DNA from 2 places in the Rahnella sp. CFA14(1/10) genome. Region 2 is predicted to be linked to the other one. Evidence: predicted binding sites of a transcription regulator. Region 2 holds the regulator's gene; the other holds the start of a gene.
The links. Region 2 encodes PhoB, which activates phosphate uptake and scavenging genes when phosphate is short. Its sites were predicted from a motif close to CTGTCATAAAACTGNCNNAT; they were not measured.

Region 1: glpT (glycerol-3-phosphate transporter) is a predicted target of PhoB. The motif match lies at 10,531-10,550, and genes of this name have one in related genera.

Annotation. Positions count from the first base shown of each region.
Region 1 covers NZ_SEWS01000013.1:61,853-77,439, reverse strand. Annotated here, with positions in the region: gene rpoH (RNA polymerase sigma factor RpoH) at 1-721, opposite strand, end outside; gene ftsX (permease-like cell division protein FtsX) at 1,039-2,019, opposite strand; gene ftsE (cell division ATP-binding protein FtsE) at 2,019-2,681, opposite strand; gene ftsY (signal recognition particle-docking protein FtsY) at 2,687-4,150, opposite strand; gene rsmD (16S rRNA (guanine(966)-N(2))-methyltransferase) at 4,377-4,988, shown strand; gene EVX52_RS22390 (DUF1145 family protein) at 4,990-5,268, shown strand; gene EVX52_RS22385 (lysoplasmalogenase) at 5,479-6,105, shown strand; gene EVX52_RS22380 (zinc/cadmium/mercury/lead-transporting ATPase) at 6,220-8,574, shown strand; gene tusA (sulfurtransferase TusA) at 8,593-8,853, opposite strand; gene EVX52_RS22370 (7-cyano-7-deazaguanine/7-aminomethyl-7-deazaguanine transporter) at 9,081-9,752, shown strand; gene EVX52_RS22365 (DcrB family lipoprotein) at 9,878-10,444, shown strand; gene glpT (glycerol-3-phosphate transporter) at 10,680-12,032, shown strand; partial or broken gene EVX52_RS22350 (glycosidase) at 12,229-12,483, shown strand; gene yigL (sugar/pyridoxal phosphate phosphatase YigL) at 12,620-13,429, opposite strand; gene pldB (lysophospholipase L2) at 13,478-14,470, opposite strand; gene rhtB (homoserine/homoserine lactone efflux protein) at 14,592-15,212, shown strand; gene rhtC (threonine export protein RhtC) at 15,276-15,587, opposite strand, start outside.
Region 2 covers NZ_SEWS01000012.1:96,829-112,415, reverse strand. Annotated here, with positions in the region: gene EVX52_RS21790 (IclR family transcriptional regulator) at 1-63, shown strand, start outside; gene EVX52_RS21785 (OPT/YSL family transporter) at 125-1,702, shown strand; gene EVX52_RS21780 (DUF1177 domain-containing protein) at 1,837-2,766, shown strand; gene EVX52_RS21775 (AroM family protein) at 2,771-3,448, shown strand; gene ppnP (pyrimidine/purine nucleoside phosphorylase) at 3,629-3,919, shown strand; gene rdgC (recombination-associated protein RdgC) at 4,004-4,918, opposite strand; gene mak (fructokinase) at 5,129-6,049, shown strand; gene EVX52_RS21755 (ABC transporter ATP-binding protein) at 6,120-6,941, opposite strand; gene EVX52_RS21750 (ABC transporter permease) at 6,938-7,702, opposite strand; gene EVX52_RS21745 (ABC transporter substrate-binding protein) at 7,714-8,736, opposite strand; gene sbcC (exonuclease subunit SbcC) at 8,975-12,223, opposite strand; gene sbcD (exonuclease subunit SbcD) at 12,220-13,458, opposite strand; gene phoB (phosphate response regulator transcription factor PhoB) at 13,686-14,375, shown strand; gene phoR (phosphate regulon sensor histidine kinase PhoR) at 14,398-15,587, shown strand, end outside.

The DNA.
Region 1 (15,587 bases), on a different contig from region 2:
TGATATCCTGGCTGCGTTCGTCAAGACCTTCCATCGCATAGGAAAGTTTGTCGGTCGCGTCCTGATCCCAGTTATCTTCTTCGATGGTTTCTGCAAAGTCAGAACTCTTATCTTGCAGATAGAGCATCGGTGCCATCGCTGCGCCGTCACGTGGTTCATCATCCGGCGTCGGGTCAAACGTCATGTCCTGTGCGGCCATGCGTGATTCCATCTCCAGCACATCTTTACTGGTCACACCCAGTTCGCGGGCGACGTGCTCGACTTCGTCGTGACTGAACCAGCCCAGACGTTGTTTGTTTTTACGCAGGTTGAAGAAGAGCTTACGCTGCGCTTTAGTGGTTGCGACTTTCACGATGCGCCAGTTACGCAGCACATATTCGTGAATTTCCGCTTTGATCCAATGCACGGCAAAGGATACCAGACGCACACCGACTTCCGGATTAAAGCGACGTACCGCTTTCATCAGGCCAATGTTACCTTCCTGGATAAGGTCTGCCTGTGGCAAACCGTAGCCTGAATAGTTGCGGGCAATGTGAGCAACAAAGCGCAGGTGAGACAGGATCAGCTCTTTCGCTGCTTCCAGATCACCGTTGTAATGCAGCCGTTCAGCCAGCGCCCGCTCTTCCTCTGCGGTGAGCATAGGATAGGCATTGGCGGCCCGAACATAGGCTTCCAGGCTACCTTGGGGTACTAATGCTAAAGTGCGCATTTCTTTGGTCATTAAAGCCTCTCATGTATGACGTAATGCAGGTTTTATACCACGTTGCTGCGGGATGATACCGCGACATTGCTGGCCTTAAAGGCGACAACAAAGCAACGCCGAGCCCTTCATATTCGCTGCTCTACGACCACGAATTTTACATAAAGTTCACGGACAGATTCAACAGTCTAAAGACTGTAAGTGACAGACTGACTATTGGATAGTGAATTTGTGCCATTGCAGGGGAAGCAGGAAAATGATGTGGCTGACTGGCCTGAAACCGCTTCCCCCTGATACACAATGACTGAGCAGCAGGGGGACATTATAGCAAATTCTGACTACTGTGGTGTAAATCGCCGTAAATGTTGAACCGTCGCCAGCCAGGCGGCAATCCAGCCAATCATCGCGGAAACGATCAGCAGCAGCAAGCTTTCATCCCAGCCCAGACCGTGCAGGTCAAAGGTCGTGCCGAAGACTTGCGCAACCTGCGTCACCACGCTCTCAAGACGCAGTACCAGGACTTCCGAGAGGATCAGTGACAACAACGCGCCGGTGAAACCAAGCATCGCACCACCGTTGAGGAATGGTCGCAAAATGAAGCCATCGGTCGCACCGATAAGCTTCATGACGTTGATGGTGTCGCGCCGGCTGAAGATACTCAGTCGCACACTGTTACCAATGACGAGGAAGACCGCAATCACCATCAGGATGCCGATCATCGCCGCAATCTGTCCGACCAGACCGGTCAGCGCCGCGAGCCGGGCAAACCAGCTGTCATCCATACGCACTTCATCCACGCCATGCACAGCCGCCACGCGGTCGCGCAAGGTGTTGAGTGTTGCGGCGTCCTGGAAATTCATTTTAGGCGTGATGATAGCCACGGCCGGCAACGGGTTTTGCTCCAGCATATCCATAGCGCCGCCAAAGCCTGACCAGTTGCGGAATTCACCCATCGCTTCTTCGCGGGACAGATAGTTAACTTTATCCACCCCTGCTTCCGTTTTCAGGGTTTTCACCACGTTTTCTGCGGCATCATCATCCAGTGCTTTATCAAGATACACCGTCAGTTGTGGCGTCGGATACCACTGCTCTGCGGCCGTACTGACGTTCTTCCATACCAGATAACAGACACTCGGCAGCGTCAGGGAAATAGCGATCACCATCACCGTAAGCAGCGTTGCCAGCGGCTGACGCAACATGTCAGCCAGCGCATTCATCCACGCATAGCGCCACTGCTCGCGCCAGCCTCCCTGTAATGCTTTGCTTTTCGCAGCACGGGCGCTTTTTGCGGTTTTCGCCGGGTTCGGACTGTTTGCCATTAGTACACCCCTCCCGACATCCGCCCCTGACTCAGCGTCAGCGTGCGGTAATTACGACGGGCAATCAGACCCACATCATGCGTCGCCATCAACACGGTGACACCAACACGGTTAAATTCTTCGAATAAGCGCAAAATACCTTCTGATAGTTCACCGTCAAGGTTACCGGTCGGCTCATCCGCCAGCAGCACTGCAGGTTTGTTGACCACTGCGCGGGCAATACCCACACGCTGTTGTTCACCACCGGAAAGCTGGATCGGCAGGTTCTTCGCTTTATCCAGTAATCCGACTTTATCCAGTGCGGCCGACACGCGGCGACGAATATCTTCACTGCTGGCCCCGGAGATGATCAGCGGCATCGCCACATTGTCATAGACCGTACGGTCCATCAGCAAATGGTGATCCTGAAAAATCATGCCGATCTGGCGACGCAGAAACGGCACTTCACTGGATTTCAGGCGGCTGATGTCATGACCGCCAAACAAAATATGTCCGGCACTCGGTCGCTCAATACCGCAAATCAGCTTCAGCAGGGTACTTTTACCCGCGCCAGAGTGTCCGGTCAGAAATGCCATTTCCGCTTGCTGGATGTGAAAGTTGACGCCCTGAAGCGCCTGTCGTCCGCCCAGATAAGCTTTACTGACCTGTTCAAAGCGAATCATCCGTATTAATCCTCTCGGGCAAAAAGTGCCTCAATAAAATCGTCTGCCTTAAAAGGCCTTAAATCTTCGATACCTTCACCGACACCAATGTAGCGGATCGGAATGCTGAACTGATCAGCGATGGCAAAGATCACGCCGCCTTTTGCGGTGCCATCCAGTTTAGTCAGCGTTATTCCGGTCAGTCCGACGGCTTCGTTGAATAATTTGGCCTGACTGACCGCGTTCTGGCCGGTGCTGGCGTCGAGCGTCAGCATAACTTCATGCGGTGCATCTTCGTCGAGTTTCTTCATCACCCGGACGATTTTCTTCAGTTCTTCCATCAGGTGCGCTTTGTTTTGCAAACGGCCTGCGGTATCGGCGATCAGTACGTCGATATTGCGGGCTTTCGCCGCCTGAATGGCATCGAAAATGACGGAGGCGGAATCGGCACCGGTATGCTGCGCAATCACCGGGATCTTGTTACGCTGACCCCAGACTTGCAACTGCTCAACAGCCGCCGCACGGAAGGTATCGCCTGCCGCCAGCATCACAGATTTACCCTGTGCTTCAAACTGGCGCGCCATTTTACCGATGGTGGTGGTTTTACCGACACCGTTCACACCCACCATCAGAATGACATACGGGGTTTTGCCGCTGACATCCAGTGGCTCGTCAACTTTTGCCAGTATTTCGGACATTTCTTCCTTCAGCTTGCCGTACAGCGCATCGGCGTCTTTCAGTTGCTTACGCGAGGCATGTTCAGTCAGTGAAGTGATGATTTTACGGGTAGTTTCGACGCCAACGTCGGCAATCAGCAGCTGTTCTTCCAGCTCCTCAAACAGATCGTCATCGATTTTCTTACCACGGAACAGGCTGACAAAACCGGAGCCCAGATTCTGCTTCGTTTTGACCAGGCTGCGTTTAAGACGGGCGAAGAAACCTTCTTTAGTCGGGCGTTCCTGTTCAGTTTCACCGGCAGGCAGGACGACGATAGGATCCAGCGCCACAGGCAGCGGTTCGTCTACCGCCGCGTTATCGTCAACAGAATCAAGGGTATCCTGACGCTGGTCTTCCGCAATCTCTTCTGCCGATTCAACAAACTCATCTTCAATGACTTTTTCTTCAACAACCTCAGGCTGCGCGGCAACCTGTTCGGTGATGTGAACAATTTCTTGTGCCAGTTCAGCCGAGGCCTGTTCGCGAACCGGTTCCGGTTCAGCTTCCGGCTCTGTCAGCGGCTCAGGCTCAATTTCAGGTTCCGGTTCGATTTCCGGCGCGGGTCCGACTTCCGGTTCTGGTTCAACAACTGGCTCACGTTCAACCGGAACACCCGGTTCTTCAGCAACGGCTGACTCTTCATGCTCAGGCACGGACGCCGGTTGTTCTTCGACAACGGACTGTGCGTCGCGTGTTTCTTCCTTCTGCTGCTCTTCTTCCTGACGGCCACGACCGAACCAGGAGAAGAAACCGCGTTTTTTATCTTTTGCCATTTTACAACGTCACTCCTCGCCGTTAATGACTGGCGAACGGATTATTAATAGGGTTATGGTCAGGCAGTCTATCACTTTCCCCTGCAGGCAACACGCCCGCGTATTGAATTCCGCTGGTTTTTCAATCGACAATGTTAAACATTTGCCCATTGCCCGCACACCGGTAGAATAGCCCTCCAAACGATAAGTAACGAAGCCTGACGGCTTTGGATGACACAAGCGAACTATGGCAAAAAAACCCAACACGCCCGCCGCAGGCCAGATCCGAATTATTGGCGGACAATGGCGCGGACGCAAACTTCCGGTTCCCCACAGCCCGGGGTTGCGACCGACCACCGATCGCGTACGTGAAACGCTGTTCAACTGGCTGGCGCCGGTTTTGCAGGGTGCGCATTGTCTGGACTGCTTTGCAGGCAGTGGCGCACTCGGTCTGGAGGCCTTGTCCCGCTATGCGGCCAGCGCAACACTGCTGGAGTTTGAACGCCCGGTTGCACAACAGTTAGAGAAAAACCTGGCGCTGCTAAACGCCGGTGATGCGAAAGTATTTAACGTCAATACATTGAACTGGCTGGCAAAAGCCGGAAATGCTTTTGACGTGGTTTTCCTCGATCCGCCTTTCCGCAAAGGCATTCTGCAAGACACCCTGAACCTGCTGGAGCACAACCAGTGGCTGGCTGACGAAGCCTGGATTTATGTCGAAACAGAAGCCGAACATGACACTCTGGATGTGCCTGCCAGTTGGCGGTTACACCGTGAGAAAGTCGCCGGACAAGTTGCTTATCGCCTCTACCATCGCGATGTGACGCCTGAAACCGGCTCACCAGAACAGGAGCAGTAAGATGTTGATCAATATTGGTCGGTTGTTGATGTTATGTATTTGGGTGTTTCTGGCGTTTAACCTGATCCACCCGTTCCCGAAGCCGATCAAATACTTTCTGGACGTGGCGATTGTGTTCATGTTCTTCATGCATGGTTTGCAGGTAATGCTGCTTAAAGCCACGCAGGGCAAGGAAAAAGACACCATCGGCCCGTGGCTGCAAACCCGCATCTTCCTGTTCGGCGTCTTCGAACTGATGGCGTGGCAGAAAAAACAGCCGCCGCTGCCAGCTAAAAAGTAATCCCCGCTTTTACGGCGCGCCCTGCGCCGTAAATTCCTCTCATCCTGAACCCACATGCATCAGACCTGCCGTTACGGGGATTTCTGATTGTCGCCGCCATGCTCTCTCTCCTACACTGAAAGCAAGTCCGGGAAAACAGGATGTGTTTTTCTGAAGGCAGACCCTGACATCGGTTTTTATGTTCTGTGCTGAAATATAAAAGGATAAACAATGAGTTGGCCATTCCTCGCTGTATTTTTCTCCGGCTGGTTATTCGTTGATGCCAGCTATCGCGGCCCGCGCTGGCAGCGCTGGGTCTTTAAACCCGTCACCCTGTTATTGCTCCTTTTACTTGCCTGGCAGGCACCGACACTCAACGTTTACAGCTATCTGATCCTGCTGGGTCTGGCGGCGACGCTGGTGGCTGACGGCCTGTTACTGTTGCCTGAAGAACGCTTTATGTATGCCATCGGTGCGTTCTTCCTGTCGCATCTGCTGTATACGCTGAGTTTTGCCAGCCAGATGACCATCACTTTCTTCTGGCCGCTACCGCTGACGTTGCTGATCCTCGGTGCAATACTTCTTGCCGTGATCTGGACGCGGCTGGCTGAACTGCGATGGCCAGTGACCACTTACATCGCCATGACCCTGCTGATGGTCTGGCTGGCGGGCGAACAGTATTTCGCACGCAGCACCGACATGGCGTTTTCGTTATTCTGCGGCGCGGCGCTGTTACTACTGGGAAATATTCTCTGGCTGGTCAGCCGTTACCGCTTTACCTTCCGCGCAGCTGACGCGCTGGTTGCCGCCTGTTATTTTGGCGGGCACTTCCTGATCGTCCGGTCGCTATACCTGTAAAATATCCCGCCGCGGAACCGTTCTGGTTCCGCTGATAAAATACTTGTTGACCTTAGAGCTGACTCCAGGGTTTACACTGGGAGTCATTCCACTCGGTTCCGAACCGGAGGCTTTATGATCCCACTGCAAAAAAACAACGGCTGTAGCTGCGGATGTCAGGGCAAACGTGCGCCTGCACTGCGTATCAACAAAATCGGCGCTATTGCACAGCCGGGCACCCATCCGGCAGGTTGCTGTAGCGAAAAAGCCACGCTGGCGGTTTCTGCCTGCGCCACGACAGACAGTTGCTGTGCGCCAAAAACAGGTGAGCACTCACACACATCAGACGGCAGCGGCACTGAAGGCTCGCCGGGTGAAGATGACCCCGGAGCACCGCTTTCCGGCAGTCAGCAATACAGCTGGAAGGTGGAAGGCATGGATTGCCCGGCCTGTGCCCGGAAAATTGAAAAAGCGGTTTCCGGCATTCATGGCATCAACCGCGCCAAAGTCTTGTTCGCCACCGAAAAGCTGGTGATTGATGCCGGTTTTGATATCACCCAAAACGTGCAGAATGCCGTCACCGCCGCAGGTTTTACCCTGCAATCGCTCGACAAGCCACACAGTAAACCTGCCGCTGAACCTTCCCGTTTCCAGGAAGCGCTGCCTCTGATCGCGCTGTCGGCGCTAATGTTGCTGAGCTGGATTCTCGACCATATCAATCCGCAGGCTGGCAAAATCGCGTTTATCGCCACGACGCTGGTCGGGCTATGGCCGGTACTGCGACAGGCGATTCGCCAGACCCGGGCCGGTTCGCCATTCGCCATCGAAACGCTGATGAGTATCGCCGCGCTCGGTGCACTGTTTATCGGGGCTACGGCCGAGGCGGCCATGGTTCTGCTGCTATTTATGGTGGGTGAACGCCTGGAGGCTTTTGCATCCGGCCGTGCACGCAGCGGGGTAAAAGCGCTGATGGCGCTGATCCCGGATACCGCCATCCGTATTGTGAATGGTCAATCGGAAACCGTGCCAGTCAGCCGTTTGCGTCCCGGCGATATCATTGAAATCGCGGCAGGTGCACGCCTGCCTGCCGACGCCGTTTTACAAAGCGCCGCCAGTTTCGACGAAAGCGCGCTGACCGGTGAATCAGTGCCTGTAGATCATCTGCCCGGTGAAAAAGTACCGGCGGGCAGCCTGTGTGTTGACCGGCTGGCACGCCTCGAAGTGGCTTCCGCACCGGGCAGCAGCGCCATCGACCGCATCCTGCAACTGATTGAAGAAGCCGATGAACGCCGGGCGCCAATCGAGCGTTTCCTTGATACCTTCAGCCGCTATTACACACCGGTCATTATGCTGATGTCGTTGCTGGTGATTATCGTTCCCCCGCTGGCAATGGGGCTGTCGTGGGAGACCTGGATTTACCGCGGGCTGACACTGCTGCTGATTGGCTGCCCGTGTGCGCTGGTGATTTCAACACCTGCCGCCATTACGTCCGGACTGGCAGCGGCCACGCGTCAGGGCGCATTAATTAAAGGGGGTGCAGCGCTTGAGCAACTGGCGCTGATTCAAACCGTTGCGCTGGATAAAACCGGTACGCTGACTGAAGGCAAACCTGAAATCACGAAGATTTTACCGCTGAACGGCGCCAGCGAAGGCGAGGTATTAAGTCTGGCATCTGCGGTGGAAGAAGGTTCGCATCACCCGCTGGCGCAGGCGATTCTGGCCCGTGCAAAAACCAGTAATCCGCTACCGCTCACGGCGCAGGATCGCCGGGCCCTGGCCGGTGCCGGCGTCGAGGGTGTGGTCGCAGGCCGTAAAATTCAGGTGCTGGCCCCGAAAAGTGTCACGCCAAACGGCCTGACGCCGGAAACCTTTGTGCAAATTGCTGACTGGGAATCCACAGGAAAAACCGTCGTCGTGGTATTACAGGAAGGGAATGCGATCGGGCTGATCGCCATGCAGGATCGTCTGCGTGATGACGCGGCCGACGCATTGCAGAAACTCAAAGCACTGGGCGTGTCCGCCGTCATGCTGACCGGCGATAATCCGCGCGCGGCAAAAACCATCGCGGACCGTCTGGGCATTGATTTTCGTGCGGGTCTGCTGCCTGCGGATAAAGTTTCGGCGGTCACTGCGCTGAACGCACAGAAACCGGTCGCCATGGTCGGTGACGGGATTAACGATGCGCCTGCCATGAAAGCGGCGACAATCGGTATTGCGATGGGAAGTGGGACGGATGTCGCGCTGGAAACGGCGGATGCCGCGCTGACGCACAACCGCCTGAGCGGACTGGCGCAGATGATCAGTCTTTCACGCGCCACGCGGGCGAATATCCGCCAGAACATTACGATAGCGCTGGGGCTGAAAGCGATTTTCCTGGTGACTACGCTGATGGGTCTGACCGGATTGTGGCTGGCAGTGCTGGCGGACTCCGGTGCAACAGCGCTGGTGACCGCCAATGCGCTGCGGCTGTTGCGCAATAAATCGAAATAAACCACACGGGCTGAGCCATCAGCCCTGTTTTTCCCTCAACCCTTTGCACAGTAAATAACGATACGGCTGATTGTCGGTATCAGATGCTAATAAGGTGTGTTCCATAAAACGGCAGAAACCGGGTATATCGCGGGTCGTTGCCGGATCATCGGCGATAATCAGCAGTGTTTCGCCATCTTTCATGGTGCGTACCACTTTGCGAACCATCATCACAGGTTCCGGACAGCGCAAACCCAGCGCATCAAGCTGATGGTCGGGATTGATAAAGGGATCGGTCATTTCGTTTCTCTACACTTCTTTGGGCGCAGCAAAGCCTCATAGTTTAACCCGCTGGATTTCACACGCAACAGACAGAGCTCATTGCGCTAAAATTAACCGCCGGTCCTGTTGCGCAAACGGTGCGCAAACAGTTACTATGCGCGCCGCAAACAGCTAACGCCCCTGCGGTTTCAAGAATGCAGGGTATTTGGGTTCCCTCACCCCAATCAACTAAAAAGGTCACATATATGTACTCCTTTACTGCTCAGCAGCGGTTCTCCGCGCTGATATGGCTTTCGCTATTCCACATTGCCATCATCACCTCAAGTAACTATCTGGTTCAGCTGCCCGTTTCCATCTTTGGTTTTCATACCACCTGGGGCGCGTTCACTTTTCCGTTTATTTTTCTGGCCACCGATCTGACTGTCCGCATCTTTGGTGCACCGCTGGCACGACGGATTATTCTGTCCGTGATGGTGCCCGCACTAGCCATTTCCTATGTCATCTCAGCGTTATTCTTTGAAGCGCAATGGCAGGGCATGGGAGCGCTCAACAGCCTGAATATCATGGTTGCCCGTATCGCCACCGCCAGTTTTATGGCGTATGTGCTGGGGCAAATTCTCGATGTTCACGTGTTTAACCGCCTGCGCCAGAACCGCCGCTGGTGGATAGCGCCGGTCGCCTCAATGTTCCTCGGCAATATCAGCGACACGCTGTCCTTCTTCTTCATCGCCTTCTACAAAAGCAGCGATGCCTTTATGGCTCAGCACTGGGTAGAAATCGCGATGGTGGATTACACGTTCAAAGTCCTGATCTGTCTGGTGTTCTTCCTGCCGATGTACGGCATGCTGCTCAACATGCTGCTTAAACGTTTGTCAGCAAAGGGAAACACTCCGCATTCTGCCGTCAGCGTGCATTAAACCCGGTCGCCGGTAAGACACAAATCGCGCCATAATCTGACTTGCATTTGTGGCCTGAATAGGTTGCCATAAAGGCTGTTAAGTCAACATGTAAGCCTGGTGAACAGGCCACTTAAGGAAGCCCGATGCGTAATATCGCGAAAATGATGGGAATGGCAGTACTGATCGCCGGTCTGGCTGCGTGTGACGGTAAGTCGACCGATGCACCGGCCACAGATAAAGGTGCACCGGCGGCCGCAGCGACGGCGGCGACCACACCAGTCAGCCTGCTGGATGGCAAAGTCACCTTCTCCCTGCCGCAGGGGATGAGCGATCAGAGTGGTAAGCTGGGCACTCAGGCCAATAATATGCACGTGTATGCAGACAGTACCGGCCAGAAAGCAGTGATCGTCATTTTGGGAGATAACACCCCCGAATCACTGGACGTTCTGGCGGGTCGTTTACAGGATCAGCAAAAAGCGCGTGATACCAATCTGCAGGTCGTCACTAATAAATCTATTCAGGTGAACGGCCAGACGTTGCAGCAATACGACAGCGTGATCACTTCTGCCGGTCAGAAAGCCTATTCGTCTATCGTTTTGGGCAAGGTCGACAGCCATTTGCTGACCCTGCAAATTACCCTGCCTGCGGATAATCAGCAGCAGGCACAAACCGATGCAGAAGCCATTATCAGTACCCTGAAAATTCAATAAATTCAGGGGTGATGGAAATATCAGGCGGGGCTCAGGCTCCGCCTTTTTTGCTTTGTGCTGTTACCCAATCTCACAACCCCGCCCGACTGCAATAAAAATGTAACATTTCCGTCATAAATCACAGTCCGTTTGTGCGCGAATAACTAACATGATGTTCGTTATAGAACACATTGGCCCAGCCATTTCCCCATGGCTCATGATGAGTCGGACCTGATTTATGCCATCGGAGGCATGTATGCTCAGTATCTTTAAACCCGCGCCCCACAAAGTTCCTGTTGATGAGACTCACGTCGATCCGCTGTACCGCCGCCTCCGCTGGCAAATATTTATGGGGATTTTCTTCGGTTATGCGGCCTACTATCTGGTGCGCAAAAACTTCGCACTGGCGATGCCTTATCTGATTGATCAGGGCTTCTCACGGGGTGACCTTGGTTTTGCGTTGTCCGGGATTTCCATCGCCTACGGCATCTCAAAATTCATCATGGGTTCGGTGTCGGATCGTTCGAATCCGCGCGTCTTTCTGCCTGCTGGCCTGATCCTGGCCGCCGCAGTGATGTTATTCATGGGCTTCGTGCCGTGGGCAACGTCAAGCATCGCCATCATGTTTGTCTTGCTGTTTCTGTGCGGATGGTTCCAGGGAATGGGCTGGCCACCGTGCGGACGTACTATGGTGCACTGGTGGTCACAGAAAGAACGCGGTGGCGTGGTATCGGTATGGAACTGCGCACATAACGTCGGCGGCGGCATTCCTCCGCTGCTGTTTCTGCTGGGTATGGCGTGGTTTAACGACTGGCATGCGGCGCTGTATATGCCTGCTTTCGGCGCCATCTTGCTGGCGGTATTTGCCTTCATGACCATGCGCGATACGCCGCAGTCCTGCGGTCTGCCGCCGATTGAAGAATACAAAAACGATTACCCGCCGGACTATGTAAAAGAATCTGCTGAGCAGGAACTGACGGCGAAGCAGATTTTCATGCAATACGTTTTGCCGAATAAATTGCTGTGGTACATCGCGCTGGCCAATGTCTTTGTCTATTTGCTGCGTTACGGCATTCTGGACTGGTCGCCGACGTATCTGAAGGAAGTGAAGCACTTCGCGCTAGATAAATCTTCCTGGACATATTTCCTTTATGAATACGCAGGCATTCCCGGCACCCTGTTGTGCGGCTGGATGTCGGACAAAGTCTTCAAAAGTAATCGAGGCGCAACCGGCGTGTTCTTTATGGTGCTGGTCACCCTCGCTACCGTGGTGTACTGGCTCAATCCGGTCGGCAATCCGGGCATTGATATGGCCTGTATGATCACCATCGGCTTCCTGATTTACGGGCCGGTAATGCTGATTGGTTTACATGCGCTGGAACTGGCACCGAAGAAAGCGGCCGGCACCGCCGCAGGTTTTACCGGACTGTTTGGATATCTTGGCGGCTCGGTCGCGGCCAGCGCCATTGTGGGTTATACCGTGGATTACTTTGGCTGGGACGGCGGTTTTATCGTGATGATTGCCGGTTGTGTGCTGGCCGTTATTTTGCTGCTACTGACCATGCTCAGTGAAAACAAACATAAGGCGCAGCTGGCAAAAAGTGCCTGACGTTGGGTTTATCTTCGTCGAAAGGCACCGAAAGGTGCCTTTTTTACGCGCCATCCGGGAGAATCCGCTTGCCCGTTACATCAAACAATAAAATGCTGGCGGCATTAAACCCGAACCTGAGTGGCGTATTTTTAGCAAAGGAGAGCTGTTTCGATGACTTCATTTTCAGGATATGTTCGCCAAAGCGCGCATAGACCAGCGTTATTGCCTCGCCGCGATGCTGCTCGACCTGAATAATCCGTTCAACATCCTCGCCAAGTCTTCAGTACCGCTGTTACAGCCGGAAGCGATTTATGAAAAAGAGGGATTTTTTGGCAACGTGGTGTTCACCTGCGGCGCCTTGCTGGAACAGGAGATGCTGAAAATTTATTATGGGGCAGCCGATGAGTGCATTGCGCTGGCAACAATGCCGCTGAATGCTTTGTGGGGGCATCTCGGCCTGCCAACGTGAGTGTGGCAGAAATTCACGGCAACGGCGGATAAAAACAGCCTCGACACCGGCACGTTAGGCTTCAGCGACATCGGTAATAAAGCGGCAGATGCAGATCCCAAAGCAGAGTGGAAACCCTGCTTTGGTTTACCGCAGATTAACGCTCTTCGGACAAATACATCTTACGCAGGTAATGCGGCACGGCGTCATCAGCATTGGAACCGATGATCTCAGCATCCGGCATCGCCGCCTTCAGGCGCGGCAATGATCCGCTCATCAGACACCCTTTACCGGCCATGGTCAGCATTTCCAGGTCATTCAGTCCGTCACCAAAAGCGATGCAATCTTTCAGGGAATAGCCCATCAGTTTGGAGACATATTCCAGCGCATGGCCTTTTGATACGCCGCCTGCCATCACTTCCAGACACACCGGCAGTGAGAAACTGACGTTCACACGGTCGCCCCATCGCGCATTGATAGCTTCTTCCAGCGGCAGCAGTTTTTCGTGATCTTCACAGGTGAAATACACTTTGCAGATGCCATCGGTTTCCAGCAAACCCGGTTCATACAGTTTGTATTTAAAAACGGATTCACGGAAGAAATCATCCTGATCGGCACGGTCACGGTTCATGTACCAGTCGTCATTGCGGTAAACGTTGGTCAGAATATCCGGATTATTGTGCATGATACCGAACAAATCTCTGGCGATGTCTTCATCCAGATTGTGCGAGAAAATCAGTTCGCCATCGGTGTTATGCACACGCGCACCGTTGGAGGTGATCATGTACGCACTGATTTCCAGATTGTCGCGCATCTGCGCCACATCGATATGGTGACGCCCGGTGGCGAACACGAAATGCACGCCGCGCCGGGTCAGCAGTTTCAGCGTCTCTTTGGCGAACGGGGTCAGGGTATGATCAGGTGATAGCAGTGTGCCATCTAAATCGGAAGCAACAACATGGTACATAGCGTTAGGTTCTAACCTCTGATGGAGTTGTGCGCGGCGAACCGCGGATTAATGCTGTCGCGCAAAAAAGCGCATGATAGCGTCCAGCGCCTGTGCCCTCAGGTCGTCCCGTTCAAACAGGATCTCATGGCGCGCGCCTTCGATGACCAGCGGTTTTTCCCCTTCACAGGGGTGCCCCGCAACAGCCATGGCCTGACAAAAAGCAAGATGGGACCGGTTATCCACGACACGGTCTTCGCTCGCCTGCAATAACAAAACAGGAGTGGTGATTTTTTCGGCTTCTTTCAGGATATGCATCCCCGCCTCAATCCCTTCACGCACCCAGTGATAAGTTGGCCCGCCGACCTGCAACTCAGGGTAATCGGCATAAAAACGCAGATTACGGCGATAACGTTCGCGGCTGTGGGTCAGACGGTTGACCACAAAGGGTAACGGTCGCCAGTGGCCGGTACCGAGCGCATAACCGTCACGGCGCAGCGGGCGATTCTCCGCCCAGTTGAGGATCCGGCGTGAAATCCAGCCCGGCATCGGCAAATAAATGCCCGTCATCGGCGCGAGTAGTGCCGCTGCATCAAACCTGCCCGGATTTTTCGCCAGAAACAGCGCCAGAATTGCCCCTCCCATGGAGTGTGCCAGCGCGAACTTTTTCGCGTACTGACGTGGGGCAATCTCCAGTTGATAAAAGCTTTCGAAATCCCCGACATAATCGTCAAAGTGATTAACGTGCCCGCAGTGTGGATCATCGAGCATACGCCCGGAACGCCCCTGGCCACGATGATCAACAATCATGACATCATAACCACAATGGAATAAATCGTAGGCCACTTCAGGATATTTTACGTAGCTTTCTATACGCCCGGGTGACACCACGATGACTTTATCATGCTCCGGGGAACAGAACCGGACGTAGCGGATCGGAACGTCGTCAATGCCGCAAAACTCGGCTTCTTCGCGTGTACGCCAGAAATCCAGCAAAGGTCCGGTCGCAAAGGCGGAAAACTCCTTCTCTCGGGTTAACCACTTGGCAAAATTCACAGGCATTCATTGATCCAAAGTCGTCAGGCAGGAAGGAGGAAAGTGTTATTTGTGAGTTATAGCGCAATTATAAACAATGGCGTATTGTGCCATAAAACAACCTAAAACGTATTCAGGGAGTCTCGCAATGACACTGGACTGGTGGTTAACCTACCTGCTCACCACTTCTATTTTAAGTTTATCCCCCGGTTCCGGTGCCATTAACACGATGAGTACAGGCATCAGCCACGGCTATCGCGGGGCGGTGGCGTCAATCGCCGGGTTACAACTCGGTTTATCCATCCACATCGTGCTGGTCGGTATCGGGCTGGGTGCTCTGATTTCCTCATCGCTGATGGCCTTTGAAATTCTCAAATGGCTGGGTGCAGCGTACTTAATCTGGCTGGGTATTTGCCAGTGGCGCTCTGCCGGGGCGATTGATCTGAACGCGCTCGCCAGCAGTATGCCGCGCCGTCGTTTATTCAAACGCGCTATTCTGGTGAACCTGACCAATCCTAAAAGCATTGTGTTTCTGGCCGCGTTGTTCCCGCAGTTTATCATTGCGCACCAACCTCAGGCTGCACAATACGTGGTACTGGGCGTGACCACGGTCGTTGTCGACATCATTGTGATGATCGGTTACGCCACGCTGGCCACCCGCATCGCCGGTTGGGTGAAAGCCCCGAAACAAATGCAGTTGCTGAACCGTATTTTCGGCTCACTGTTTATGCTGGTGGGTGTGTTGCTGGCGAGTGCCAGAAAGGTTTAACACCGCAGAATGCAAAAAGGGTCCGGCATCAACCGGACCCTTTTTATGTGCAAAATGCGTTAATTAACGATTCATGATAAGCGCAACACCAAAACCTGCAAATACCACGCCCGCCACGCCATCAATCCATTTCGCTAAACGCTGGTATCCGCGACGCATTTTCGGCAGGGCAAAAACCAGCGCCACGAGCGAAAACCAGGCCAGGGTTTCCACTACGATCAGCAGAAATATGCCCAGACGCTCGCCACCGCTGACACTGTCGCCAACGAACATGGAGAATACGCTGCCGAAATAAATCACGGCTTTAGGGTTCGAAAGATTGGTCAGTAACCCGCGCATAAAAGTACGACCACGGGCAGGCAATGCCACCGGTGT
Region 2 (15,587 bases):
GCCGAAAAATTGGGTGATGAGTATTGGCATTTATCTAAAACGGCAACAGAGCCGCCAGGATAATGACTTGTAACGGACCCGGATTATTTGCTATGTGAAATACTTGCTCAACACCAGGGGCCTTATGTCAGATCAATCTGCAAAGAATAATAAGGAGAATCCGCTAAAGGATATTGGCACGCTCATCGTAATGATTCTGTTGTCTGTTTTAGGCGCAATCATCGGTGTTCAACTGATTACCACGTTGGGTGTTACGCCAAATACGTCGATTATCGGCGCACTGTTTGCCATGTTACTGGCGCGCATTCCGATGCAGGCTTTTCACCGTTACCGTTCTGTTCACACACAGAACCTGGCGCAAACCGTGATCTCCTCCGCAACCTTTGGTGCGGCAAACAGTTTGCTGATGCCGATCGCTATCCCTTATGTCATGGGGCAGCCGCAACTGATCATGCCGATGTTTACCGGTGTGGCTGCAGCGATGTTACTTGATGCCTACCTGCTTTATCGGCTGTTTGACACCAAAGTGTTCCCGGCCAGCAATGCCTGGCCACCCGGTGTTGCCGCAGCTGAAGCGATCAAAGCCGGTGATAACGGCGGACGTCAGGCCTGGCTGCTGGTTGCAGGCGTAATTGTCGGGCTGGGCGGCGCGATGCTGAAAATCCCGATGGCGGCTTTTGGTACGGCATTTATCGGCAACATCTGGGCGCTCAGCATGTTTGGTATCGGCCTGCTGATCCGCGCGTATGCGCAGCCGGTTGCCGGACTGGATCTCAACGCCTTGTATATTCCGCACGGTATGATGGTCGGCGCGGGGCTGGTGTCTCTGCTGCAGGTGATTCAGGTTGTGCGTGCTAAAAACGCTGATGCCAAAGCCACGTTTACTCAACCGGCGAAAGAGGTGTGTAAAGCGCTCGGCCTGGGCGCATTCGGTTATATCGCCATCGCCGCACTGCTGGCGCTGGCGGGCGGGTTGTACAGTGAAATGTCGGTCGGCATGCTGATTGCGTTCGTGATTTACGCTGCGTTTGCCGCCTTCTTCCATGAGCTGATCGTAGGTATTGCCGCGATGCACTCCGGCTGGTTCCCTGCCTTTGCTGTGGCGCTGATTACCTTAATTATCGGCATTCTGATTGGCTTCCCGCCGCTGGCGTTGTGCGTGCTGACCGGTTTTACCGCCGCAACGGGTCCGGCATTTGCGGATATGGGCTTTGACCTGAAAGCCGGATTCATTTTGCGCGGTTATGGCAAAGATTTGCAGGCTGAACTTTATGGCCGCCGGATCCAGTTATTCGCCGCACTGCTGGCATTTATCATCGCCATTCCGGTGGTGTGGTACGCTCATTACGGTTATTTCGCCCAGGATTTAGTGCCGCCGGTTGCGCGGGTTTATGCCAAAACTATTCAGGCCGGAGCCCAGCCGGGCATTGCGCACAGTCTGCTGATCTGGGCAATTCCGGGCGCATTGATTCAGCTGATTGGCGGCCCGAAACGTCAGCTTGGCGTGCTGCTGGCGACCGGTTTGTTGATCAACAGCGTCATGGCCGGATGGGCCGTGGTCTGCGGCATCGTATTGCGCATTATCATTATCCGCATCTGGGGTGAAAAAGGGCGTACGCCCATGGAAGTGCTGGCGGCGGGTTTTATTGCCGGTGACGCACTCTACAGCTTCTTCACCTCGATTTTCAGTGCCAAAAAGTAGTGAGTACCGCACCAACACCAGGGCTGATGTTCAGCCAGTATTAAACACCTGACTGTTCCCCGACGAACAGCGCCCGCGACCGTTTGGCTACTGCGTGATATACGCCGGTCGCGATGTTTTAAGAGGGCTTTGTGATGAGTTTGCAGCAGACACTAACGGTATTCGAACTGATTGACAGTGCGCATGTCAGTGGTCAGGACATTGTGGACTTATTTGCCCGCTATCCTGAGATCACCGCCAGCACACACCGCGCTGACGGCCCGAAAGGTGGCACTGATTTTGTGCGTATCACCATACCAGGCAGCCAGGGAAAAAGCCGTGGCGGTACAGCGCCAACGCTGGGGATTATCGGCCGCCTGGGCGGGATTGGTGCACGCCCGACGCGTATCGGTCTGGTTTCTGATGGTGATGGTGCGATTGCCGCTGTCACCAGCGCGCTCAAGCTTGCTGACATGCAGCGCAAGGGGGACGTACTCGAAGGCGATGTGATTGTTACCACCCATATTTGCCCGAACGCACCGACCCGCCCGCATGATCCGGTCGATTTCATGGATTCGCCGATTGATGACGTGACCATGAATGATAATGAAGTGGTTGACGGCGTTGACGCCATCCTGTCCATCGACACCACCAAAGGCAACCGCATTATCAGTCACAAGGGATACGCGATTTCGCCGACGGTGAAAGAGGGGTACATCCTGCGTGTTTCCGAAGATTTGCTGCGCATCATGGAAATGACCAGCGGCAAACCGGCGGTCACTTTCCCGATTACCACGCAGGACATTACGCCTTACGGCAACGGTGTGCACCATCTGAACAGCATTCTGCAACCGTCAACGGCGACCACCGTGCCGGTGGTCGGTGTGGCTATTACGGCGGAATCGGTTGTACCGGGTTGTGGCACCGGGGCAAGTCATGAAGTGGATATCGCGCTGGCGGCAAAGTTTGCCGTTGAAGTTGCGAAAGAGTTCGGCCGCGGCACCTGTCAGTTCTTTGATGCCGATGAATATCAACTCTTGTTGTCGCTGTACGGAAGCTTGCGTCACCTGCAAAACCGGAAGTAATACGATGATGACACCTTTTGCGACGTTAACAATCGGACAGGCGCCACGTAGCGACATTATGCCGCTGTTGATGGCACATCTGCCGGCCGGGTCAGTCACCCATGTGGGTTTACTCGACGGGTTAAGCACGGAGCAAATAGAACAGCGTTATGCCGCTGTTGAGGGTGAGGCGGTACTGGTCACCCGCCTGCTGGATGGTTCGCAGGTCACGATGGCGGCACACCGTGTCGAGCGCGGATTACAGGAAAAGATCGACGTCATGGAAGCCCTGGGTTGCATGACCATTCTGCTGCTTTGTACCGGCCAGTTTCATCATCTGCAGGCTAACAATGCGCTGCTGCTGGAGCCTGACCGCATTATTCCCCCTCTGATCGGTTCAATGGTCGGGCAGCACCGTACGGGCATTGTTGTGCCGGTTGAATCACAGGTGGTTGAACAGGCGGACAAATGGCGCAAATTAGCCAAATCCCCCTGTTTTGCGGTTGCCAGTCCGTATCTTTCTGACGACCAGGAACTGAAGGAAGCCGCGATGTGCCTGGCTGAACAGGGAGCGGAAGTCGTGGTGCTCGATTGCATCGGCTTTAATCGCCATCACGTTGATGTGCTGAAAAAGCATCTGAATATTCCGGTGTTGTTATCGAATGTACTGATGGCAAAACTGGCTGCGGAACTGGTGGTTTGAGGGGATGACTGACGGGCAAACAGCTACCCACAATGGCACTGTGCGACGGTAAAATCAAATCAGCGCTACCGCTTTGCGTGCGGTGTCGTTTCGTGCGGATAAAGCCGTAATAATCAGTGACAGAAGAGGCTTTCTGCCCCTAATATGAAGGCTCTGAAATTTATCGCAAAGGGCCAATCTATGTTGAAAAATAATGAGTATTTTGACGGGAAAGTGAAGTCGATTGGTTTTGACAGCGAAAGTACGGGTTCAGCCAGTGTTGGCGTGATGGCCGTCGGTGAATATACTTTCGGCACCGCAAAGCCGGAAGAAATGACCGTAATCAGCGGCTCTCTGAAAGTGCTGATCCCAGGTTCTCCGGACTGGCAGGTCTTTAAGCCAGGCGAAACCTTCTACATTCCGGGTAAAAGTGAATTCAACTTACAGGTCGGCGAAACCACATCGTATCTCTGTAAGTATTTAACGAAATAGTTATTCAGACACAGTCGAAACAAGAAAGGCGCCAATGAGCGCCTTTTCTTATTTTTGCGGACTGATTTTTGCAGACTGAGAAAATTATCGCTGAGCTTCGCCGCCTAACGCTTCGATCAGGTTCTGGATCAGCGCTGCCAGTTCACCGGTCATCAGCACGAAATCGGCATCGAAACGGCCGGCGAAATCTTCGCGGTCAATATCTTCGTTTTGATCACGAATGACATCGCTGAATTTCAGGCGTTTAATACTGCCGTCGTCCGCCAGCATCAGCGCAATGCGTTCCTGCCAGTCAACGGCCAGTTTGGTCACCAGTTTGCCATTCTCGATATGTGTGGCAATTTCGTCGCTGACCAGCGCCTGCTTCTTACAGCGGATCACACCGCCGTCTTCCAGAATCGCTTTGAGTTCGGCTTCATCCTGCAATGCGAAACCGGCCGGGGTATCCCCTGAACGCACCCATTCGGTCAGCGTCAGTTCGATCGGACTCTCCATGGTCAGCGGTACCACCGGCAGCGAACCGAGGCTTTTACGCAGCAGCGCCAGCATGTCTTCCGCTTTCTTGGCACTGGCGGCATCAACCATGATCAGGCCGTTAACGGTGTCGATCCACATGAATGTCTGGCTGAAACGGCTGAAGGCGCGCGGCATCAGACTGTGCAGTACTTCATCTTTCAGAGAATCTTTTTCAGTCTTCTTCAGCTTACGGTGTTGTTCACCTTCGAGCTGTTCAATCTTGGCCTGGAGTTCCTGTTTGATCACCGGAGAAGGCAGGATTTTCTCTTCTTTACGGGCGCAGATCAGGATCTGACCGCCGTTGACATGCGTCAGCGCATCGCCACCGTGAGAACCCATCGGTGAGACCCAGCCGGTTTTCGCCATGTCCTGGCTACCGCACGGAGTAAAGGTGAAAGCGCTGAGCTGTTTTTCCATTTCATCAGCAGATAACGAAACTTCACGGCTCAAACGGTAAACTAATAAATTCTTAAACCATAACATGGCGTTATCCCTGTCGCAGCGCACTCGTAGTACGCTGAATAAATGAATGCAGGGCGGCATGATAACCAATTGAGCGTCAGTCGTCGTTAAGAAATCGCCGCACCCTGTAACATTGCATAACAGCTTATTCTGGTGACAGTCGCGTCTGGCTTCTAAACTGAATAAACTCAAAAAAACTGACCCTGGCAAAGTGTAAAAGGAGAACACCACGTGCGAATTGGCATTGATTTAGGCGGCACAAAAATAGAAGTCATTGCGTTATCTGATGAAGGTAAAGAGCTGTTCCGTAAACGGGTCGATACCCCGAGAAATGACTACGAACGCACGCTCAAAGCGATCGAAGGACTGGTGCTGGACGCTGAAAAAGCCACAGGCCAGCGCGGCAGCGTAGGGCTGGGGATACCCGGCACTCTGTCGCCTTTTACCGGTAAGGTGAAAAATTCCAATTCGGTCTGGCTGAACGGACAACAGCTGGATGAGGATCTGGCCCTGCTGTTAAAACGCGAAGTGCATATTGCCAATGATGCGAATTGCCTGGCGGTGTCAGAAGCCACTGACGGCGCAGGGGCGGGCCGTCAGACCGTATTTGCGGTGATTATCGGCACCGGCTGTGGTTCCGGTGTGGCGCTTCACGGCGCGGCGCATGCGGGCGGTAATGGCAATGCCGGGGAATGGGGACATAACCCGCTGCCGTGGCAGGATGAAGAGGAAATTCAGTTTGCCCGTGAGGTACCGTGCTATTGCGGGAAATCAGGCTGCGTCGAAACCTTTGTTTCCGGCACCGGTTTTGCAGAAGACTACTTCCGTTTGTCCGGTCAGCGGCTGAAAGGCGCTGAGATCATTGCGCGGGTGGAACAGGGGGATGAAACCGCAGAACTGGCGCTCGGACGCTATGAACGCCGTCTGGCTAAGGCGCTGGCGAACGTAGTAAATATCCTCGATCCGGACGTGATTGTCTTCGGGGGAGGCATGAGTAATGTGGATCGTTTGTATCAGACGGTGCCGCTGTTGATTAAACAATGGGTGTTTGGCGGAGAATGTGAAACGCCGATCCTCAAAGCCGTTCATGGTGATTCGAGCGGTGTGCGCGGCGCGGCCTGGCTATGGCCGCAATCGCGCTTTGCGTTGTAAGCACCAGAAATAATCATGAGTAAGTCACAGGAAAAAAAATCGCGCCCCTGTGACTTACCGCCGTTGCCCTTCAGAGCGCCATTTCGCGCTTAAAGACTTCCAGAGTATGTGCCTTGACGCGGATAAATTCCGGATGGCTCATGATTTCCGATCCACGCGGGCGCGGCAGGTCGAACGGTACGATTTCCGCAATCTGCGTCGGTCGCCGCGTCAGCAGTAAAATCTCATCCGCCAGGAACACCGCATCTTCCAGATCATGTGACACAATCAGCATCGTGACGCCAGTCGCCAGTTGCACTTCCTGCAATTTATCGCGGATAAACAGCGTCATCTCGAAGTCCAGCGCCGAGAAAGGTTCGTCGAGGAACATCACTTCCGGACGCGTCGCCAGCGCCCGCATGATACATACCGTTTGCTGCTGGCCGCCGGAAAGCTCATACGGATAGCGTTTCAGGTCAAAGCGGATATCAAACATCTGCGTCAGCTCCTCAACCCGTGCATTCACATCGGCTTTGCTCATGCCATGGCGGACCAGTGGATAGGCGATGTTGGCGCGCGCGCTCATCCACGGAAACAGCGCATCGCGGTAGTTCTGAAATACGTAGCCGATGGTGGTTTGTGCCAGCGTTTTGCCGTCAAATAAAATATCGCCCTTATCGACCGGGATCAGCCCGGCGATCATATTCATTAAGGTCGATTTTCCACAGCCATTCGGGCCGAAGATCGACACAATTTTGCTGCGCGGCAGATCCAGATTGAGATCGGTGTAAAGCGGTTGCCCGGCAAAGGCTTTGCTCAGCCCGCGGATTGTCACATGCGTGTCGGGGCGCGTGGCGTATTGAGGCAGCTTCGGGCCTTGGTAGTCAGGGTTCAGCGAGAGAGGTTGCGTCATGCTTTGCTACTCCAGTGCACAGTTTTTTTCTCGATCAGTAAAAAAGCCAGATTCAGCAGATAGCCCAGCGCACCAGTGATCAGGATCGAGGCGTACATATCTTTGATATTGAAAACCTGCTGGGCATCAATGATCCGATGACCGAGGCCGGTTTCTGAACCGATAAACATTTCGGCGACAATCACGATCACCAGCGCAATCGACACGCCGGTGCGCAGTCCGACAAAGGTTTGTGCCAGGCTTTCCATCAGCATGATGTCTTTGAAAATATGCCAGCGGGAAATACCCATCACTTTGGCGGCCATCAGGCGGGTTTTTTTGGCATTCATCACGCCGTATGCACTGTTGAACAGGATGACCAGCACGGCAGCAAAGGCGGCGATGGCGATTTTGTTGGCATCCGTAATGCCGAAAATCAACATAAACAGCGGGATAAGCGCTGAGGATGGCGTTGAACGGAAGAAGTCGATCAGAAACTCCAGGCTGCGGTAAACTTTTTCATTGCTGCCCAGCATGACCCCCAGCGGCACACCAATGACCGCGGCAAAGGCAAAGGAAACCAGCGTCCGGTAGAGTGTGGCGCCGATATCGGTGCGCATGGACGCATCGGAAAATGACCGGAACATATAGCCAAGTGTCTCGACGGGTGAGGGCAGAAGCACCGGATTGAGCCATTTCGCACTGACGGCCAGTTGCCAGAATAAAAACAGCAGTACCGGGCCGATCAGCGGCAGTAATCTTGAAGACCAGCGTGAAGTCATTCTGTTTCCCCTCATCCCTGATAAATCAGTGAAGCGACATCCACCGGCTTGCTGAAGATTTTCCTTTCTGTAAAGACGTCATAAAACTTCTGGAACCATTGCAGGTTGTCGCCTTTTAAACCGGAATACATCACAAAGCCCGGCAGCGGCACTTCCTTCACCAGCGCCGGTTCAATGCTGGTGTAACCGGCGACATTTTCGCGCGCTTTGTCAGGGTGAGCCGCAATGAATTCCACCGCTTTCTGATAAGCGGCAATAAACTTTTTGGTTTCTTCAGGCTTGCTGGCAATAAAGCTGGCGTTGAGTGCTGCGGCACCGCCAAACCACGGTGCGTCGGCGTTGCCGAGCACATATTTAGAAATCACGCCGGTTTCCAGGGTGCGGGAAAGATTTTTCATCCGCCCCACGGTGCCGGTCGGTTCGAGCGTGTATACACCGTCAATTTGCCCGGCGGCCAGGGCAGGTGCGTGTTGCCCCACCGGCAGTTCGATCACCGACGGGTTAGTGAAGCCATTTTTCTCCAGAATAATTTTCGCCATAGTGACGTTCTGGATCCCCGGGCCGCAGGCAATTTTCTTGCCTTTCAGATCACTGATAGCCTTGGCCGGGCTGTTCAGTGGTACCAGAAACTCATCTAACACCAGCGTGTGGTTTGACGGATTAGAACAGATAATTTTAAACAGACCCGGTGAGGTAATGGCCCCCAGTCCCAGCGCGCCGGTTGCGGTACCATTCGCGCAGCCGTGGATCCTGCCGGTGATCATCCCTTCAACAATTTGTTGTGCGCTGGCGAATTTCACCCCTTTCACATTCAGCCCGACCTCTTTAAAAAAGCCCTGTTCAAGTGCCACGTACAAGGGTAAACCGCCGACAATCGGCCAGTAGCCAATACGGATTTCATCGTCGCCGGCTGCAAAAACCGACGTCGGGATCATGCCACCCAGGGTTGAAACGCCACCGGTAATGGCAAGCCATTGCATCAGCTGGCGGCGTTTTTTATCGACCGGACGGCATTCTGGTTTGATGTTTTTCATGGGCGGTTCCCTTAGCGGTTATGGATACATTGCAACTTGTACTGCAACTTGTATACATAACGTTAAGCACAGGGCATGCCAGTTTGTTAACGGGCGGGAAGCGGCCTAAATTCAGCAGGTTGACAAAGGGATACGCACTGCGCTGGTGCGATTTTTGGGCGCCTGCTCACAATCAGGATCCACGGCAGGGCATATCGCTAGCAATATTTTTAGCGACATGCCCCGCAAAAGATCGCGGTCAGACTTTAAATTCACTGCTTAAACGGCTGATACCCAGACCATTCACTTTGGTGACTTTGATTTGTACCGGAATGCGATCTTTCATTGCTTCGACATGGCTGATCACGCCGATGGTTTTACCCGAGGCGTTAAGGCTGTCGAGGGCATCCAGTGCCGTATCCAGCGTGTCGGCGTCAAGCGTGCCGAAACCTTCATCAAGGAACAGAGAGTCGATGCGGGTTTTGTCGCTGACCAGATCAGACAATGCCAGCGCCAGCGCCAGGCTGACCAGGAAGCTTTCGCCGCCGGACAATGTGCGGGTGTCACGTAGCGCATCGGCCTGCCAGGTATCGACCACCTGCAACTCCAGCGCATCGCTGGTTTTGCGCTGTAACAGATAGCGCCCGTGCAGTTTTTCCAGCTGGCGGTTCGCCAGATAAACCAGATGATCGAGGGTCAGTCCCTGCGCGAATTTACGGAATTTCGCCCCGTCACTGGACCCAATCATCTGATTGAGATAACCCCAGTCATCACAGGTCAGCTGTGCCTGCGCTATCTGAGCAATCAGCGCCTGTTGTCCGCTGTGGCGCTGCTTGTCGCTTTCCAGTTGGTTCTTCACTTCGCCCAGACGTTGTTGTAACGCTTTCAGTTGTTGAGCCAGTTCCGTCTGCTGCACGGTCAGGGCATTAAGATCACCGTCAGATTCACTCAGATGAGCAGGGCGGACAAGACGATGCTTTTCCAGCATATCTCTGGCGTCAGTCAGTAATGCCTGAGCCTGTGCAAGTTGTTGTTGCAGATGTTCTTTGCGTTGCTGCAGCTGTTGGCGCAGCACGTCGTCAAGCAGCGCTTCTTTCACCGCGGCTTCATCGGCAAACCCGCTGGTGCTCAGCGCCTGTTGCCACACCTGTTCCGTTTGCGTCAGTTGTGCGCTGGTCTGTAATTGTTGCTTTTGCGCACTGGCCAGCTGACCGGCAAGCTGGTCGCGTTGTTCCTGCGCCTTATGCAGCGCGGTCTGGGCATCACTGAACGCTTTTTCTGCCGCCTGCTGTTGCTGATGTAAGTGTTCGCGAACCTGAGCCACCTGGCGCTCGCCGAACAGTTCGAGGCGCCGGGCATGAAGCTCAGAAAGCGCTTTTTCACCTTCGGCCTGTTGTTTTTGCAACCGGACAAGGTCTTGCTGAGATTTCGCCTCTATTTCTACCAGCCGCGTAATGCGTTCGGTCAGCAATGCACTTTGCTGTTGTACTTTCTGTTGGAGATTCAGGGCGTCAGTCAGGGCATCTTTCGCCTGTTGAAGTGCCCGTGCCAGCTGTTCGTGCTGGCCGGTCAGCGCCTGAGACTGCTGCTCTTCTTCGTCGCGGGCGGTCAGCCATTGCGAGATGTCAGTGGTGTCATGCAGGGTAAACGTCAGATTCAGCGGCATGCTGAGCTGTTGCCAGTTTGCCGTCTGCGCATTCAGTTGCTGCTGATCCTGCTCCATCAGGATCTGCAGACGTCTTTGCTGTTCTTTCAGGCTTTTGATCTTCGCCGCCAGTTCGATACCGCTGGCTTTTACCGCATCGAATTCAAGCTGCATTTTCTCGACGCGCTGTGCGGTTTCAGAAGGTTTGATCTCCTGATAGTGTTCAACCGCCGGATGCGAGGTCGAGCCGCACAACGGGCAGGCTTTACCGCTTTGCAAATTCGCGCGTTCAGCTTCGAGGCTGACGATCAGCATTTCCTGTTTATGCAGCGTTTTTACGTCGTTGAGATGTTCAAGTTGTGTCTGACATTGCAGGCGGATCTTATCCAGGCGCTGCTCTTCCTCAGCCAGTTGTACCTGATACTGCGCAAAATCTTGGTTTTGTTGCTGCACGCGCTGGTTAAGCTGCGGGAAAAGTTGCGCGAGCGAAAAAAGCTGTTGTCGCACCGGCCGGAGTTGCATCAGTTCTGTTTGCCGTTTCTGTAAGGCTGCCAGCGGATGCTGTTTTTCCAGAGCTGCCTGACGCTGCTGTGCGGCGTTAAGGGCTTCGGTCAGTGCGGTCTGCCGGGTTTGATGCTGGCGGTTTTCTTCATCCAGTTTTTGTCGTTCTGCCGTTATTTGCCGCAGTGTTGTGTTCTGGTCAGCGGCCTGTTTCTGCGATTCACTGACCGCCCGCTGTGTTTCTGCCAGTGATTTGTGCCACTGAGCGATTTCACCGTCCAGCGGCAGGATTTTTTCTTCGATCAGCGTTTGCATCCGGCGCTGTTCTTCGGCCTGCTTCTGACGTGCAGTTTGCGCCTGTTCTGCTGCCTGGTTCAGCGGCGCCATCTGCGCGATCTGCTGTTCCTGTTGCTGTATCAGTTGCGTCAGATGCTGCTGAAGGCGTTGTGACTCTTCCTGACAACGCTGACGGTCATTGAGTAACGGACGCAGTTTTTCCGCCGGTTCACTGCGTGCCAGCTGTTGTAACTGCGGCGCGGCGGCCAGATTTTCCTGCTCAGCGGCAGCCAGCTGCAACTGAGATTGCTGAAGTTTTTGCTGCACCTGTTGCCATTGTTGCAGCCAGTTCAGATCCCGCAGGCGTTGCTGCGCCTGTTGGCTGAGGCTGTTTTCCTGTGCGTTCAGTTCAGCATGCTGTGCCTCCAGCGTCTGGCGTTGTTCTTCGCTGAGCAGTTCGATGCCGGACATGCGCTGATGCAGACCGTCGAGTACGATGCGCGCTTCTTTATGTTGCTCAAAGACGCGCTGAGACAGCCGTCCGTAAATTTCGGTGCCGGTCAGTTCTTCCAGCAATTCGGCGCGGTCGTTGGCATCAGCATTCAGAAACGCGGCGAACTGCCCCTGAGACAGCATCATGGATTTGGTGAAACGGCCGAAATCCAGCCCGGTCAGTGTGGCGATGGCGTCGAGTTTGTCGCGCACTTTATCGGCCAGAATTTTGCCGCCGGCCAGTAACGCCAGCTCGACTTTCGGTGCCTGCAAGTTGCCATCCGGCGAATTTTTAGCACGACGCTGGCTCCAGAATGCGCGGTAAGCTACGCCTTTAACTTCAAACTCCACCTCAGCCAGCGATTCGGCGGTGTGGCGGGTCATCAGTTCGTTCTGGCTTGGTGTGATGTTCAGACGTGGCGTCTGATGATAAAGCGCCAGACAAATGGCATCAAGCAGGGTGGTTTTCCCTGCACCGGTCGGGCCGGTGATCGCGAATAATCCGTTGCTGGCGAACGGCTCGGCAGTGAAATCAATTTTCCATTCGCCTTCCAGCGAGTTCAGGTTTTTTAAACGCAGGCTGAGAATTTTCATTGTGCGCTGTCCTCTGCATTCTGACCGTGCGTGACCTGCTCAACAACCTGAGCAAAAAGAGTGCGCATCCGCGCCTGACGGGGGGCATCAGGGTCCGGCTCCAGCGCCAGCCGCCGTTCAAAGACGTCGCTGACGCTCAGTTCACTGAGGGTCTCTTTTTCCTGCTGCTCAATGCTGCTGATGCGCTGTTCTTTGCTGCGGCGCAACAGGACAACTTCCACCGGCAAATCCGCAGTCAGCGCCTGAATACGCCGCTGAATATCGCTGAGATAATCCTGCGTGGCGACTTCGATATCAAGCCAGACGGGTTTTTGTGCATCGCCGCCTTCGAACTGCGCCAGTTGCTTTTCAATTTCCGCCAGCGAGCCTTTGAGTATCTGCATGGGCTGGAAAACAGGAATTTCCAGCGTGTCGATGGCACTGAGCGTTGCCCCGTCGAAATCGAGCAGATACACACTTTTGGCTTTGCTCAGTTCGTCAAAGCTCAGGGCAATTGGCGAACCGCTGTAACGGATGTGGTGAGTTTTTGCGACGCACTGTGCGCGGTGAATATGGCCAAGCGCCACATAATCAACCGGCGGGAACGCCTGCGCGGGGAAGGCGTCAAGTGTGCCTATATAGATGTCACGCACGGAATCAGAAGTACTGACGCCAACGGTGGTCAGATGGCCGGTTGCAATAACGGGCAGCGGTATGCCAAGTTCATCACGCCTGGCCTGCGCGGCCTGCCAGAGCGCGTCATAATGTGCGGCGATGGCTTCCTGCAATGCCAGTTGTTTGTCGCTGCCGGACTGACCGGCCTGACTGGCCAGCAGATCACGCGGGCGTAAAAACGGGATGGCACACAGTACCGCGCCCGGTTTTCCGTCACGCTGACTGAGCACCAAAATCTGTTCAGACAGATTTTCGCCGACAGTGGCAATCACCCGCGTATTCAGGCAGGAAAGTAGCTCGCGTGATTCATTAAGTGTTGCGACGGAATCGTGGTTGCCAGCCAGTACCACCAGCTGACAGCCGGTTTGTTGTAATTCCACCACGAAGCGGTTATACAATTCGCGGGCATAACTGGGCGGTGATCCGGTATCGAAAATATCACCCGCGACAATCACGGCGTCGACCTGATGTTGCTGCACCTGACCGGTCAGCCAGCGCAGAAATGCCTGATGTTCGGCTGCACGGCTTTTGGTGAAAAAGTACTGGCCAAGATGCCAGTCTGACGTGTGGATCAGGCGCATGAGACTCCTGTATGAACCCTGGATGACGACAATGGGGCAAAGTATAAACGTCGGCGGGGGGAGATGTCCCCGATAAATCAGTCCAATTTCAGCAAGATGGCCGCTAATTATCTGTCATATTTGACTGTAATGAACCATTCTTTTCGTTCATAAATCTGTCACAAAACTGACGCATAATGGCGCCCGCAATCAAATAAAAGATCGCTAACCTATTGGCAGGACCTACGATGGCTAGACGTATATTGGTGGTTGAAGACGAAGCTCCAATCCGTGAAATGGTGTGTTTTGTACTGGAACAAAATGGCTATCAGGCCGTAGAAGCTGAGGATTTTGATTCAGCGATTGGGCAGCTTGTTGAACCTTACCCTGAACTTATCCTGCTCGACTGGATGTTACCTGGCGGTTCCGGTATTCAGTTTATTAAGCATCTTAAACGTGAGGCGCTGACCCGCGAAATTCCGGTGATGATGTTGACCGCACGCGGTGAAGAAGAAGATCGGGTGCGTGGCCTCGAAGTCGGTGCCGATGATTACATCACCAAACCGTTTTCCCCGAAAGAGCTGGTTGCCCGCATTAAAGCGGTGATGCGTCGCATCTCGCCAATGGCGGTGGAAGAAGTGATCGACATGCAGGGTTTAAGCCTGGATCCCTCGTCTCACCGGGTGATGGCCAACGAACAGGCGCTTGATATGGGGCCGACAGAATTTAAGTTATTACACTTCTTTATGACGCATTCTGAACGTGTTTATAGCCGGGAACAGTTGCTCAATAACGTCTGGGGCACTAACGTTTATGTGGAAGATCGCACCGTAGACGTGCATATTCGTCGTTTGCGTAAGGCGTTGGAAACCAGCGGACATGACAGAATGATCCAGACTGTTCGTGGTACCGGATACCGTTTTTCAACGCGTTATTGAGTCCTCACAGCGGAGAATCTGTGTGCTAGAACGTTTGTCATGGAAACGATTGGCCGGCGAATTTTTTCTCTTTTGTCTGCCAGCGTTAATTCTCGGTATTTTCGTCGGTCATTTCGGCTGGCTCCTGTTTGTGTCGCTGGTTGCGGCACTGGGCTGGAATTATTACAACCAGCTTAAACTCTCTCACTGGCTGTGGCTTGACCGCAGTATTACGCCGCCGAACGGCCGCTGGAGCTGGGAGCCGCTGTTCTACGGGCTTAACCAGATGCAGATGCGCAACCGGCGCCGGCGTCGCGAATTAGGTCAGTTGATCAAACGTTTTCGCAGCGGTGCTGAATCGCTGCCCGATGCCGTGGTGCTGACTACGGAAGAAGGCAATATTTTCTGGTGTAACGGGCTGGCGCAGGATCTGCTCGGTTTCCGCTGGCCGGAAGATAACGGGCAACATATCTTCAACCTGCTGCGTTATCCGGAATTCCGGTTGTGGATCCAGACCCGCGATTTCAGCCGGGCGCTGAATCTGCAACTCAATAATGAGCATTACGTCGAGTTTCGCGTTATGCCTTATTCAGAAGGGCAACTGCTGATGGTGGCACGCGATGTCACACAGATGCGTCAGCTTGAAGGTGCACGGCGTAACTTCTTTGCTAACGTCAGTCATGAGCTGAGAACCCCGCTGACCGTATTGCAGGGATATCTGGAAATGATGGAAGACGCCAAACTGGAAGAACCTTTCCGCACCAAAGCACTGGATACCATGCAGGAACAGACGCGGCGAATGGACGGGCTGGTGAAGCAGTTGCTGACGCTGTCGAAAATCGAAGCTTCAGCGAATATTGATTTGCATGAGAAAGTCGATATTCCGGTGATGCTCGGTATGCTCGAACGTGAGGTGCAAACGTTAAGCAACGGCCGGCATGAGGTGGTGTTTCGCATTAATGACAAACTGAACGTCTTTGGTAATGAAGATCAGTTGCGCAGTGCGGTATCGAATCTGGTGTATAACGCCGTCAACCACACGCCTGCCGGGACGCGGATTGAAGTCAGCTGGCAGCAAACGCCGCATGGCGCGCAATTCCAGATCAGTGATAACGGGCCGGGCATTGCGCCGCAGCACCTCCCGCGCCTGACCGAACGTTTTTACCGGGTCGATAAGGCCCGCTCGCGGCAGACCGGCGGCAGCGGACTCGGGCTGGCGATCGTCAAACATGC